DNA from 4 places in the Arthrobacter sp. NPDC057259 genome. Region 1 is predicted to be linked to each of the others. Evidence: riboswitches for the same ligand, from Rfam matches in the RefSeq annotation. Region 1 holds a riboswitch; each other region holds the start of a gene.
The links. A riboswitch is a leader RNA that binds a small molecule or an ion and turns the genes downstream of it on or off. The one in region 1 is predicted to bind cyclic di-AMP.

Region 1 (2,191 bases):
CGGACTCAATGTCACATTCAGATCACGGCGTGTCACGGAAGTGTGAGCATTGCGAAGGGCTCTTCTAGAGCCAGCCCAGCGGATCAACGACGTCCCCATTGACCATCACCTCGAAGTGGAGGTGGCAGCCGGTGGAGGCACCGGTTGTTCCGCTCATCGCTATCACATCGCCACGGGAGACCTTCTGGCCGACGTGGACGCTGGATGACGACAAGTGGTTATACGTGGTCTCCAGGCCATTGCCATGGTCGACCACAATCCGGTTGCCGCCCCCGTAGGGGTGCCAGCCGGAGAAGGTTACGGTGCCGCTTGCTGCGGCATGGACGGCCGTCCCGCACTGGGCGGCGTAGTCCTGGCCGCGGTGGAATTCGCCCACCGCGCCGGTAATGGGGCTGATCCGGTAACCGAAGGGCGAAGCCGTGATCATGGTGTCCAGCGGGGCGCCGAGCGTCCCCGCGGATGCGGCGCGGGTGATGGAGCCGACGGATTGCGCGCTGAGCAGCTGCTTGAGCTTGCCGTCCGGGTCGCCCTTGGTGGTGACGGCGGTGCGGTTGAAGTCGATCTGGGCCGCGGCGGCCTTGACCTCGGGCTGGGCCGCCGCGGAGACAGATCCCGAGGTGGGGGCGTCGACGGCCAGAGCGGGGCCGGTAACGGGGACGGCCACGGTGAGCGCGATGCCAGCGGCGGCCAGGGTCATGCCGGCCTTCTGGCCCATGCCGGTGACGGCGGCGAAGTCTGCGACCTGGCGGAGCGGGCTGCGCCGGCTGCGGCGCTCGTCCCGGTGCGCGTCGCGGGGGCGCGGGGCGGTGACGTCGACGGCGGGGCGCGGCTCCGGAGCCGGGCCGGCGGCGCGGCGGCGCCCGCGGACGGTCTGCGTGCTCAAGTGGTTCCTCTCTGAAAAGCCTGCGAAGTTAGCTGTCGGATTCGGGTCAGAGAGTGCATAGACCCGGTCCGCCGATGCAAGCATCCAGGCAGAGAGGCACCCGGAAATGGTGTCCTCAGAGAGTTCGCTTGCCGCTAGCGGACTTCACCCCAAGGCCGGAATTACCGGCCGGTAGTGGTTCCCCCGCCTCTGCCAGAAGGTGATTCGCACCCTGATCCGCTGGCAGAGCTCGGCTTCGGATCAGGTAACGCTTTAGTCTCGGTACTAGTCGATAACTATAGGGGATTAAGACCCGTAGTAATAATTTCGTTATCTCCTAGACGGGCTAGTAAACAGCACACTTACGGTATGCTTCCGCGTCGCCCTACCCGCGGGTAACGAAAACGTGGGCGGCGACCTCGGGCGGCAGCTCGAGCGCGCCCTCAATGTCGGGGACGCGGACGGAGATGTACTCCCCCACCCGCTCCAGCGAGACGGTGGCCCCGGGCCGGATACCGCCCTCGTCCAGCTGCACCAGCAGCTCGGGTTCCACCTGGATGGGTTCGGCAAGCCGGCTCACGGTGATTCTGGAGTCCGCGGCATATCCCGCCATGGCGTCCAGGAGGTTGACGACGCCGTCGGCCTGTTCCGCCGTCGGCAGACCGCCCAGTTCGGCGAGGCCCGGGATGGGGTTGCCGTACGGGGAGACGGTGGGGTGGTCCAGCATCTCGAAGATGCGGCGCTCGACCCGTTCGCTCATCACGTGCTCCCAGCGGCAGGCTTCCTCGTGGACGTAGGCCCAGTCCAGGCCGATCACGTCGGCCAGCAGCCGTTCGGCGAGGCGGTGCTTGCGCATCACCTCGGTGGCGCGCCGCCGACCCACCTCGGTCAGCTCCAGGTGGCGGTCGCCGGAGACCACGACCAGCCCGTCGCGTTCCATCCTGCCGACGGTCTGGGAGACGGTGGGTCCGGAGTGGCGGAGTCGTTCGGCAATGCGGGCCCGGAGCGCGACGATGTTCTCTTCCTCAAGCTCCAAAATGGTCCGAAGATACATCTCCGTAGTGTCGATCAGATCCGTCATCCAGCTCAGCTCCTTGAGCGCCGTCCTTGCGTCATTCCACCGTACAACGTGCGGGGTGCGGCCACCCGGGATCCGCCATACGCTCCGGACAGCCTAGCCTATTGTGAATTACTCCGGATAATTTTTGGAGCCGGCTTCCTGACCGGACTGTGACAGCCCATTTTCCGGTGCCGGGGCCGCCGTCGGGCAGAATGGAAGCGGTCCTTACCGGCCGACCAGCCACCTCTCGCACCCAGCCGACCATTGGA
Region 2 (2,191 bases), on a different contig from region 1:
GACCCGGACTGCCCGCCCGCCGTCGCGGACTTCGCCGCCATCTGGCGGGAGATGCCCAAGTACGTCTACTCCCGCACCCTGCCGGAGGCCGGCTGGAACACCACGGTGGTGCGCGACGTCGACGCCGGGCAGGTGCGGGCGCTCAAGGCCGCCCCCGGCGGCGACCTGGCCCTGGGCGGGGCGGAGCTGGCCGATTCCTTCCGCCGGCTCGGGCTGATCGACGAGTACTGGATCTACGTCCACCCCGTGCTGGTGGGCCGGGGAACGCCGCTATTCAAGGCCGCCGCCGCGCCAACCGACCTGACGCTGCTGGAGACCCGGACGTTCCGCAACGGCGTGGTCCTCCTGCGGTACGCGGCGAATCCCGACGCGGCGGACCAGAGCGCAGACGACAAAACCTCAGACAACGAAACCGGCGCCCGGCAGCCGTGAGGGGCTGCCGGGCGCCGGCCCGGTACTACTGAACGTTACTGCTGAACGCGCGGGTTAGGCCCCGGCGCGGACGAAGGTCACGCCGCCGGTGGCGGTCAGCCAGGACAGCGGGTGGACGATCGTCTGGTTGGAGCCGTTCATGCCGCCGCTGATCGCCTGGCCGTTGCCGGCGTAGATGGCGACGTGGCCGGACTGGACGATCATGTCGCCCGGCTGCGGGTCGGAGACGACCTTGCCGTAGTTGAGGAACTGCTGCGGGCCGAGGTCGCCCACCGGGATGCCTGCGGCGCCGAGCGCCTTCTCCACCATGGCGGTGCAATCCTGCGTGATGCCGATCTGGCTGTACGCGGCGGAAAGCATGGCGGCGTTGACGCCACCGGCGGGGGCGGCGGCCGGAGCCGGCGCCGGTGCGGCGGCCTGGACGGTCACCTTCGCCACCGGGGCGGCCGGGACCTGGGCCACGGGGGCCTTGACGACGGCGGGCGCGGCGGCAGGTGCCGGAGCCGGGGCCTCTACGACGGGCGCCGGGGTGGTGGCCACGGCCGGGCGGTCAAAGCTGATCTGCACGGCGGAGTCGGCGGTCACCGGGGCGGTAACCTTGCCGGCGACGTCGGCGTGCGAGACGGGTGCGGACTCCCGTTCGGCGGGGACGTTGCCGGCGGCGTTGGCCGCCATGCCGCTGGTCAGGACCAGGCCGGAGGCTGCGAGGACGACGGCGGCCTGCCGGCCCACGGTGCCGGTCGCCGCGGCGAAGGCGGCACCCCGACCGGTAGTTGCGGTGGTGCCGGGGCGCGCGTCAGTAGAGCGTGAAGTCATGATGTACCTCTCCCAAAGCCTGCGAGGTGAGCTGTCGGATTCGGATGGGAGACACCCGGCCGCGGGTCCGTCTGGGCGGACACTGCGCGGCTTCACCCCAAGACCCGCCCGTGGGCAGGTCGCGATTGGTTTCCCCGTCTCTGCCAGCTGGTTGCGAGGATGCCCTGGACCGCGGCAGAGTTAGGCAATCGGTCCGGGGGTGCCCGTCTCGGAAACCAACGGGCACCCTTCCACGGTAACGGCCATCCTCCCGAATGTCACATTAAGGTAACGGCAGAGGCGTCCCGGCGGGGCTACGATGATCCCACCATGTCCCGAGCGGAGGATCCGATGAATCCCCATTGTGTCGCGATCTGCCAGCTGAGTGATCAGCCGCAGGAAGACTTCGACGTGAACACCGAGCTGCTGGTTCTCGAGGGGAAGGAGATCCACGTCGCCACCTGGGATGCCGAGCCGCGCGACGGCGGCTTCGACCTGCACGTGCTGAACGACCGGGTGGACGCGCTGGGCTTCATGGTGGTGACGGACTGGGAGTTCCTGGACGGCAAGGCCTACGCCGTCGTTGAGCGCCGCCCCGCCTGAGTCCCGCCGCTTCGCGCACCGGATATCACTAGGCTTCGCCGCCCGCTTCCCGTTCGACGCGCTCGACGGCGTCCCTCACGATCTCCGCCGCCCCGCCGTCCGCCGTACCGTCCGCAGTGCCGTTGGCCAGGGCCAGGGCCGCCCGGCGCCGGAACCGTGCCCAGTCCCCGGCGCCCTTTCGGAGTTCCCGCAGCGGTGCCAGCAGGGCCGCGCGGCGCAGCCAGGGGTCGGGGTCGCGCAGCCACCGGTCAAGGACGGCTTCGGCGCGGGTCCTGGCCTGCCCGTCGAGCCCAGCGATGAGCGGCCCCACCACGTCAACCGCCAGTGGGTCCGCGAGGTCGGGCAGGTGCGCGCCGCGGAG
Region 3 (2,191 bases), on a different contig from region 1:
TCCCGGCTGTTCACCCGCTTCGGCGGCATGGGCTTCGCCGAACTGCGCGAGGTGGACCCGCGGGAGTTCCTGGCCTTCGCCAACGAGTTCGGCGAACTGGTCCGCTCGCTGCCGTTCCAGGTCCCGGAGAATTTCCTGCTCATCATCCGGGCGATGTCGCTCACCTCCGGGGTGTGCAGTTCCCTCGACCCGCGCTTCAACCTCTGGGACTCGGTGGAGCCGTACGCGGCGCGGCTGCTGCGCGAGGAGCGCGGAAACCTCCTGCAGGACGCCGGCCGCCAGGTCTTCGACGCCGCGGCGGTGGCCTTCCGCTTGCCGCAGCGCCTCGACCGGCTGGCGGCGCGCGCCGAGGAGGGTTCCCTGACCGTGGGCAACCCCCGGCTGGAGCGCCAGGTGGCCCGGCTGGACCGCACCGTGCGCCGCGCGGTGTCCGCCGTCCTCTTCGCCGCCCTGCTGATCGCCGGCGCCATCCTCCGGCACGACGACCCGGTGCTCGGAACGGCGCTCCTGGCCGTCTCCGTGCTCCCGCTGCTGCATTCCGCCTTGCCGGGACGCCGCGGACCCTGACCGCCGCTTTGTTCCCTAAACCCGCCCCCGGACGCCGTCGCACCTCAAGCCGCCACGCGGAGGCCGGTGACTGCCGTTACTTAATTGTGATTAACCGGCTCGATGCCGTACGGTCGACGGGTGGACCGTCAACGTTGGTCCCAATTCCGTGCGTCGCTGAGCTCTGCCGCGCCCGGGATCCGCTAGATATAAGGCAGAGGCGGGGGACCCGAGTGTCCCGGGTATGGCGTTGGCCTGCCCTCGGGGTGAAGCCGTGGTGTCCCACGGCCGGATGACCTCATCCGAACCCGACAGCTAACTCCGCAGGCGTTGAGAGGTATACCTTCCATGTCTGCACCCCAGGATCAGACGTGCGCCCCCGCGCGCCGTCGTGACCAGACCGCTCCTTCCCCCCTTCGACGCACCGCCCTTCGGCTGAAGTCCCCCCGCGTCCTGTCCCTCGCCGCCGCGGCGGCCGTCGCCGTCGTCGGCCTCGGTTCACTCGGCCAGGCCACCCTGAACAGCCTGACCCAGGCGCAGGCGTCGGAGGTCTCCCAGGCCGCCCCCGCTTCCGCCCCGGCCTCGCCGTCGGCGACCGCGGCCGCACCGGCCAGCACCGCGGCCGCAGCCCCGTCCGCCCCGGCGACGACGGCGGCCCCCGCACCGGCGCAGGCCGCTCCCCCGGCGGCGGCCCCCGCCCCCGCAGCCGTGCAGGCCGCCCCGGCACCCGCCCTGGCCGTAGCCTCCACCGGCGGCCCCGCTCCCCTGGGTGTCCCCGGCAACTGGTCCCTGGCCTTCAACGACGACTTCAACGGCGCCGGCCTGGATACCAACAAGTGGGCCGCCTGCTGGTTCGCGCCCGGCTGCGGAACCATGAACAAGGTCAGCACCAGCCCTGCCAACGTCTCGGTCAGCAACGGCAACCTGGTCCTGAACCTGGCGTCGGCCACTTCCGGTGCATTGGTCTCCTCCAACCCCCGCGGCGGCGCCGGCACCGGCTACCAGTTCACCACCGGCTACGTCGAGGCCCGGATCAAGTTCCCCGGCAACGCCAACGGCCTCTACAACTGGCCGGCATTCTGGTCCACCGGACAGTCCTGGCCCGCCACCGGCGAGAACGACATCGCCGAGGTCCTCAAGGCCAAGATGACGGTCAACTACCACTCCACCAGCGGCGCCCAGAACCAGGGCGGCGTGGGAGGCAACTGGGCCAACGAGTACCACACCTTCGGCCTGCACCGGATGGCCGGCTCCTCGGACGTCTACTTCGACGGCGTCAAGGTCAAGTCCTACCCGACCAACGACGGCAACGCCCCGCAATACCTGGTCCTGAACGTCGGTGCCTCCTCGACCAACCCGGCCTACGGCCCGGCGTCGCAGGTCCTGGTCGATTACGTCCGCGCCTGGCAGTAGCCCGGACGTACACTGGCTCCCATAACGCCGCGTAAACCACGGAGGAGCCACCATGTGCCGACTGTTCGGGCTCCACGCCGGCGCCCGAACGGTCCGCGCCACATTTTGGCTGCTGGACGCGCCGGACAGCCTGTCCGTCCAGAGCCGGCGCGAGCCGGACGGGGCGGGCATCGGCACCTTCGACGAGTTCGGACAGCCGCACGTGGCGAAACAGCCGCTCGCGGCGTGGGAG
Region 4 (2,191 bases), on a different contig from region 1:
TAGCGCGTCCCCTTTCCCTCGGGCCGCTGAACGGGCCGTCCGGGGACACAGCAAAGGCACCGGATCTGACGAGATCCGGTGCCTTTGCTGTGTCTGCGCGAAGTGGCTGCAGCCTCTAGCGGCTTAGTACCAGTTGTTCGCGTAATGGAAGTTTAGGGCGCCGCAGGGGGAGCCGTACCGTTCCTGCACGTACTGCAGGCCCCAGTTGATCTGGGTGCGGTAGTTGGTCATGTAGTCCGCGCCGGCGCTGGCCATCTTCTCGGCCGGGAGGGACTGGACCACGCCGTAAGCACCGCTGGACGGGTTGGTGGCCGTGGTCTTCCAGTCCGATTCGCGGGTCCAGAGCTTCATCAGGCATTGCATCTCGCTCGGGGCCCAGCCGTGGGCCGGCAGCTGCGAGGCGGCGTAAGCCTGTGCGCCGGCGGGATCGTCGACGGCCACCGGCTGCGGGGCCGGGGCGGATGCCGCCGCGGGAGCCGGAGCAGCCGGTGCGGGGGCTGGGGTGGACGGAGCGGGCGTGGCCGGAGCCGGCGTCTCGGGGGTGACCTTGGAGGCCTGGGCTTCGACGCTGGCCGGTGCCGTGGCCGGGGTGTAGCTGCCGAGCCGTTCCAGGTCGGAGAGCTGCAGGGCCGGGGCCTGGGTGGCGGTCGCGGCCGGGGCGGTGGTGCCGGTGGCCTGGCCTGCGGCGCCGGCGCCCAGCAGCACGGCGGCCGCGGTCAGCGCGACGGCGGTGAGCTTGCCCTTGGAGCCAAAGCTGGCGCGGCCTCGGGTGGCCGAGCCCTGGGCCGGGTCGGCTCGGTGGCGCGCGACATCGGCCGAGGAGGTGCGTTTAACGCCTTTTAGGCGCACGGGTGCCTTGTGTTCAGTCATGTTCGCCTCTCAACGCCTACGGAGTTAGCTGTCGGGTTCGGATGAGAAATCCGGCCACTCGGATGATCAACGAGTCGGCTTAACCCCAAGGGGTGCATGGATGCAGGTGCCCGGGAACTCTGGGTTCCCCGTCTCTGCCTCAATCCATGGAATCCGGGAAGCGGCAGAGTTTGGCGTCAGACCCGGATATGCGGCCAGATCGATGGCCGCACCATAAAAACGGTACCGGACTTTCTCCCTCATGTCACATTTAGGTAACACCGCGGTGTGGCTGGTTGCCGATTTGCGGTGGGCGGGTCCCATATTTTGGGCCGTTTCGACGGTTCCCCGCACGCCCAACGCTTGGAGACGTCTACGCGGCAGGGAACCGTCGAAACGGCGGACCGTCCGGCCCGGCTACTTCGCCAGCAGGTACACCGTGGTGCCGCCGACGCTCTGGGCGGGGTAGGTGGCCGCCACCCAGTCGGCGATCCTGGCGGCGTCGTCGGATCCGCTTTCGCCCTGTATGGTGCGGCCGGCGATGAAGTAGTGGATCCGGCCGTCGGCGACGTACTGCTGGAACTGCTCGAGCGTGGGTGCGGGGTCGGTGCCGTTGAACCCGCCCACGGCCATCACGGGCAGCCGCGTGGCGAGCTGGTAACCGGCGGCGTTGTTGGACCCGACGACGGCGGCCGCCCAGGTGTAGCGGCCGGCGTCCGTTTCGAGGGCATCCACCAGGGCGGACGACGGGGTGGTCGCGCCGAGGAGCCCGCCCATACCCCCGCCCATGCCCCCGCCCTGGCCGCGGACGGTGCCGTTGGTCGGGCCGAAGGGATTGCCCTGCGCGGTGCCCATGGCTCCGCCCGTGCCGCCGAACATGGCCGGCAGGCCCGCCCGGCCGCCCGCCGCAGGCCCCGCGCTGACGATCGAGCCGGAATGCGCGGTGGCGGCGGTGGACAGCGAGTACGCCAGGGGACCGGCGAGGGCCGCGACGACGGCGAGTCCCGCCGTCGTACGTCCCAACAGCGCCGCCGTCGGGCCGCCAGGGGACAGCGGGCCAGTGGTCCCGGCGGCGGACGCGCCGGCGACCCGGGCCCGGACGGCCGGAACCATCACGCCGACGGCCGCTGCCAGCGCCACGGCCAGCACCAGCCAGCGCAGCCACGGAACGAACGCGGGCGTGCGGCCCAGCAGCTCGAAAGCCATGAAACCGGCCGGGGCCACCGCGGCGGCGAGCGTCCCGGCGGCAACGGGTTGATCCCGCCGCTGCCACAGCAGCACCGACCCCAGACCGGCCAACCCGGCGACCCCAGGGGCCAGCGCCACCATGTAATACGGGTGG

Region 2: another riboswitch for cyclic di-AMP. It lies ahead of ACFUCU_RS01855 (NlpC/P60 family protein); the one in region 1 lies ahead of ACFUCU_RS13715 (M23 family metallopeptidase).
Region 3: another riboswitch for cyclic di-AMP. It lies ahead of ACFUCU_RS03640 (family 16 glycosylhydrolase); the one in region 1 lies ahead of ACFUCU_RS13715 (M23 family metallopeptidase).
Region 4: another riboswitch for cyclic di-AMP. It lies ahead of ACFUCU_RS11870 (hypothetical protein); the one in region 1 lies ahead of ACFUCU_RS13715 (M23 family metallopeptidase).

The regions. Positions count from the first base shown of each region.
Region 1 is NZ_JBHUYA010000008.1:90,964-93,154, reverse strand. Features, by position in the region: gene ACFUCU_RS13715 (M23 family metallopeptidase) at 65-883, opposite strand; cyclic di-AMP (ydaO/yuaA leader) riboswitch at 886-1,128, opposite strand; gene ACFUCU_RS13710 (metal-dependent transcriptional regulator) at 1,248-1,943, opposite strand.
Region 2 is NZ_JBHUYA010000001.1:384,962-387,152, reverse strand. Features, by position in the region: gene ACFUCU_RS01860 (dihydrofolate reductase family protein) at 1-432, shown strand, start outside; gene ACFUCU_RS01855 (NlpC/P60 family protein) at 487-1,248, opposite strand; cyclic di-AMP (ydaO/yuaA leader) riboswitch at 1,251-1,445, opposite strand; gene ACFUCU_RS01850 (hypothetical protein) at 1,558-1,830, shown strand; gene ACFUCU_RS01845 (DNA alkylation repair protein) at 1,859-2,191, opposite strand, start outside.
Region 3 is NZ_JBHUYA010000001.1:765,125-767,315, forward strand. Features, by position in the region: gene ACFUCU_RS03635 (ABC1 kinase family protein) at 1-567, shown strand, start outside; cyclic di-AMP (ydaO/yuaA leader) riboswitch at 738-888, shown strand; gene ACFUCU_RS03640 (family 16 glycosylhydrolase) at 895-1,959, shown strand; gene ACFUCU_RS03645 (class II glutamine amidotransferase) at 2,012-2,191, shown strand, end outside.
Region 4 is NZ_JBHUYA010000006.1:216,849-219,039, forward strand. Features, by position in the region: gene upp (uracil phosphoribosyltransferase) at 1-3, shown strand, start outside; gene ACFUCU_RS11870 (hypothetical protein) at 124-870, opposite strand; cyclic di-AMP (ydaO/yuaA leader) riboswitch at 869-1,056, opposite strand; gene ACFUCU_RS11875 (ArnT family glycosyltransferase) at 1,267-2,191, opposite strand, start outside.